2 regions of the Paenibacillus cineris genome follow, and region 2 is predicted to be linked to the other one. Evidence: predicted binding sites of a transcription regulator. Region 2 holds the regulator's gene; the other holds the start of a gene.
The links. Region 2 encodes CtsR, which represses protease genes until heat stress. Its sites were predicted from a motif close to ATGGTCAATAAAGGTCAAACA; they were not measured.
Positions count from the first base shown of each region.

Region 1 (2,402 bases), on a different contig from region 2:
AAAAACGTCTATTGACGTCATTGTAGATAACCACACCACATATCGTGGTCGTTATTCTTGTGATCACAGAATGGTTCAGCTTCGCTGAACATGAAATCCCTTAATCCTAGAACTACACTGAATAGACTGGGATAGAGGGAAAATATGTTATATATACTATGCCGATGGAAATCAATATGTAGATGATATTTGGCATGTAGTAAGAATAATACATCAATATATTGATGTGGTCAAGCCTATGAGAATCATGTTCATGGGTGCGCTTGCAGCCTGCTTGACGCCTTGAAAAACAAAAAAAACAGGGAGCCTCCCGGCGATCCGTAAGCGGATCGATTCGGAGAGATTCCCTGTTTTTCTTCGGTTCCAAAGCCGCGAATATTTACACGCCTTGGATTGGAGTGCTTTCCAGAACTTTATCGATCAGTCCGTATTCCTGCGCTTCAGCTGCGCTCATGAAGTAGTCACGGTCGGTGTCTTTCTCGATGCGCTCCAGCGGCTGTCCGGTACGTTCGGACAGGATGCGGTTCAAGGTGTCGCGCATTTTCAGAATGCGGCGGGCGCGGATTTCGATATCCGTAGCCTGGCCTTGCGCACCCCCGAGTGGCTGGTGGATCATGATCTCACTGTTCGGCAGGCCGAAGCGTTTGCCCTTGGCGCCGGCGTTCAGCAGGAACGCGCCCATGGAAGCGGCCAAGCCTACGCAGATGGTAGATACGTCCGGTTTGATGAACTGCATGGTATCGAATATCGCCATACCGGCCGTAATGGATCCGCCGGGGCTGTTAATGTACAAATGGATGTCTTTCTCCGGATCTTCGGCTGCGAGGAACAGCAGCTGGGCGATGATAGAATTGGCGACCACGTCATTGACTTCGGTGCCCAGGAAAATGATGCGGTCTTTCAGCAAACGGGAATAGATGTCGTAAGCCCGTTCACCGCGGTTGCTTTGTTCGACGACCATAGGAATATAACTCACGTGGAAAACCTCCCTTAATTGGCTCAAAATAGGTCATTCTATACATACTGTTACCGTATTAACCACATGATAAACAATTTCAAACAAAAAGTCAAAGAAAGTCAAACTCGAGGTAAAAAAAATAGCCATCTGATTGGCTGTGGTACGTTTGGTTAAAAACATAACGTAGAACGGTTGCCGTTCTGCGTTCTCTTCTATTGAAGAAAAATGGCGCGCCCGCGAGGAATTGAACCTCGATCTCAGGCTTCGGAGGCCTACGTCATATCCATTGGACCACGGGCGCAAAATTCAATAGCAAGAGTTATTATATGATAGCTTGCCTCAAAATGCAAGGGTTAAGTTATTAATTTTTTTGGATCAGGAAAATGCTGTATAGGAGGAAAGGCTGATGTGAATTATAGTCAGTGGACTACTTGCAACCAGCGCCATTATTGAGTAGAATAGTGGTGGGACTTAAAACGTTGACCCGGGACATTTTAGGGCCAGGGGAGAGAGGGAAGCGGAGTTGCAGGAGTGGAAAGAAATGCGGGATATATTAGAGATACAAAAGCAGCTTCTGCCTGATCTCGTGGACGTTCTCAAGACCAGATATACCATTCTTCATCAGATCATGCTGTCGGAGCTGATCGGCCGGAGAACGCTCGCTGCATCCCTGCATATGACCGAGCGGGTGCTGCGGGCCGAGACGGATCTTCTCAAGTCCCAGGGCCTGATTGAGATCGAGAGCTCTGGGATGAGGGTCAGTGAGGCGGGAAGCAAGCTGCTCGAACAGATGGAGCCGATGGTGAAAGTGCTGTTCGGCCTCAATGATCTTGGCGAGAAGATCCGCCAGACGTACGGCTTGCGCAAAGTCGTGGTCGTGCCCGGGGATTGCGAATCGTCGCCGCTCACGAAGCGTGACTTGGGACGCGCGGGTGCCAAAGCGCTGCTTGGCGTCATGAACCAAGGGGACACCGTAGCGGTGACTGGAGGCTCAACGCTCGCCGAAGTGGCGGAGCAGCTAACGCCGCAGGCGGCCGTACCGATGAAGAACAGCTGGTTCGTGCCAGCTAGGGGCGGACTTGGCGAAAGCGTGGAGTTTCAGGCGAACACGATCGCATCCACCATGGCCAAGCGCGTCGGCGCGCAGTACCGGCTGCTGCATGTGCCGGACCTCCTGAGCGATGAAGCGTATCAGTCGCTGGTGCAGGACCGCAACATCCAGGAGATCGTGCAGGCGATCAGGCACTGCCGCATCATCATGCACGGCATCGGGGACGCGATGGAGATGACCCGCCGCAGAAGGCTGGATCCCGCCGCCGTGGAGGAGATCCGGTCGGAAGGAGCCGTAGCCGAATCCTTTGGCTACTATTTCAATGAACAAGGCGTTGTCGTTCATAAAATGATGACTTTGGGGCTGCGGCTGGAGGACATTATGCGGACCGAG
Region 1 is NZ_BORU01000002.1:42,270-44,671, forward strand. Features, by position in the region: gene clpP (ATP-dependent Clp endopeptidase proteolytic subunit ClpP) at 380-976, opposite strand; tRNA gene KI379_RS21130 (tRNA-Arg) at 1,185-1,259, opposite strand; gene KI379_RS21135 (sugar-binding transcriptional regulator) at 1,500-2,402, shown strand, end outside.
Region 1: a site for CtsR is predicted at 1,064-1,084, ahead of clpP (ATP-dependent Clp endopeptidase proteolytic subunit ClpP). Genes of this name have one in related genera too.

Region 2 (2,402 bases):
TATCGTCAAAAGCGTAATCGATGTATTCCTCAAATTTATCGTCAATGCTCGAGGCCTTCTCCCAGGCTTGGCGGATTTGAAAACCGGGGTATAGACATTGAATGCGAAGATGGTCCTCTTCGTTAATCATAATGCTGACCGATTCGTCCTCACTGAGGATGACCGCGCCGTTCTGGGATTCATTCGCCAAATTAGGGCTGATCAAATGCTTCTCTACCAGCACCCTTTTGTCCAGCGGATCGATGTGGTCGAGCTCCACGGTATAAAAAGTTCCAAAAGACTGAAGGTGATCACTGGGAATACCCGTCAGACGTTTGAGCACTTCCTCCGACTGCTGGCGGGTGGCCAATAGCGGAAAAGGAAGATGCTGCAGGTTGCGCGCAACCCGAACCCGGCTGCTGATGACGATTTCGGAAGCATCGGCCTGGCCGCGCATCCAATCGCTCAGCGCTTTCTCGGTAAACCGGAGATTTGGCATCACGCATTCCTCCTCCTTCGAGTGAACTTTACTGTTCCGACAATTCTTTCTCAAGCGTACGGATCTGGTCGCGCAGCTTCGCAGCCTCTTCGAATTCCTCTTCGTGAATACGCTGCTGAAGCTCGAGCTTCAAGCTGTCGATTTTCCGTTTGGCTTGAATTTTGCTGCCGCCTCTCTTAGGCAGCTTGCCGACATGTACGGTACTGCCGTGAACTCTTTTGAGCAGAGGGTCCAGGCGGTTGCCGAAGTACTTATAACAGGAGCTGCAGCCGAACCGGCCGATCTTGCTAAACTGCGAGTACGTCATCCCGCACTCTTCACATCTCAGCGATTGAGCAGCCTTGGCGCTGCTTGCCGCTCCTTTGCCGGCCATGTCAATGTCCATGAGACCAGACAGCAGGCTGTGTATAGAAAATCCGCCAGAGGTTCCGGGAATCATTTCCCCTTTCTCCCGGGCACAGGATTCGCAAAAATGAAACTCCGTCTTCTCACCATTCACAATCTTGGTAAAATGGAGAGTCGCCGGCCTCTTACCACATTCTTGGCAAAGCATACCGATGTACCTCCTTTTTCTCCGTAAGCCTATTTGCCTAACAAAGAAATCAGCATCGCCTTCATCAGCCGAGCACGTATCTCATCCCGGTAAGGAAGCTTGATCATCAGGCACTCTCTGGATATCGCGGCGCGCATAATGCTCGCTTCGCGTTTGCTAAGGATGCGTGCCTCCTCCAACTGATAGATCAGCCCTTCGGCCACGTTCTGATCGATGCGTTCCCCAATCGTTTGGTGGAGATGCGTATGAAGCGCCGAGTATTGCGGGAGTTCAATCCGTTGAATCCGGATGTACCCTCCGCCACCGCGCTTGCTTTCCACAAGATAACCTTTTTCCAGCGTGAATCGTGTACTGATCACATAGTTGATCTGGGATGGAACGCATGAGAACTGATCAGCCAGATCGTTGCGCTGAATTTCAATCATTCCTTCGGGACTATCATGCAGAATACCCTTCAGATATTGTTCAATAATATCAGAGATATTACGCATTGTTCATCCTCCATTACGTTAAAACGTCAAGACCTTCATGGTCATTCGTTAGTCCGTTCGCATACCCAAACCATCTCCTTTAAACTTAACCAATGGTCGTGGGCTCGAATCTGGATCTTAACCCGGTGAATATGTTATAACTGATCTAAACCTTGCGCATTCACTATTGTGAGTTCAACCGTAAACAAACATACATTTGAATTTACGTTGACTTTGACTTTCTTTGATCTAAATTATAACATATTCTCACGTTTTGCCAAGAGGGTGTATCTTCATTTTTGACGTTCTCCTTCTTTTTATACCGCACCGATACGAAATAACCCCCTGCAACGTATGCAGAGGGTTATTATTCTGACCGGATCCCGGCTCATTAGAATTGTACAGCAAGGTATTTTATTCCATAATTAAAAGAAGTCCATAAACAAGGTCTGTCGGACGGGGATCCGCGCTTCCAGGATGCTCACTGCCTTCGCACTGCCTGCAATTCGTCCGGATTGGTATAGTTCAGCCGGCCGTTTGAACCCCGTCAGCAGGACGGTCAGTGCCTGGATGTCGCAGCTAAGGATCTCTTCCTGCTGTTCTTGAGATGAATCCAGGGGAGAGACTGATGCGGTTCCGTCCGATGAAAAAGACCAGCTCCAAACGCCTTCATTCCATGGCGCATACATATCCGTCAGCTGAATAGTTAGACGCTCGGCTCCCCCTTCGCCGGAGGCTGTAAAAGGATAAGCTTCGACAAGTTTCTTCATATTTACGACACGGGCCATCCCATATGGGATAATTTCCTGGTTAATCCGTGGATCGGCCAAATGATATGTAAGACTGTCATCCATCGGCATGAAATTGACGATCACCTGTGTCACCATGGAATCGTGATTGG
Region 2 is NZ_BORU01000008.1:59,699-62,100, forward strand. Features, by position in the region: gene KI379_RS33300 (protein arginine kinase) at 1-478, opposite strand, end outside; gene KI379_RS33305 (UvrB/UvrC motif-containing protein) at 507-1,031, opposite strand; gene KI379_RS33310 (CtsR family transcriptional regulator) at 1,061-1,522, opposite strand; gene KI379_RS33315 (GNAT family N-acetyltransferase) at 1,927-2,402, opposite strand, start outside.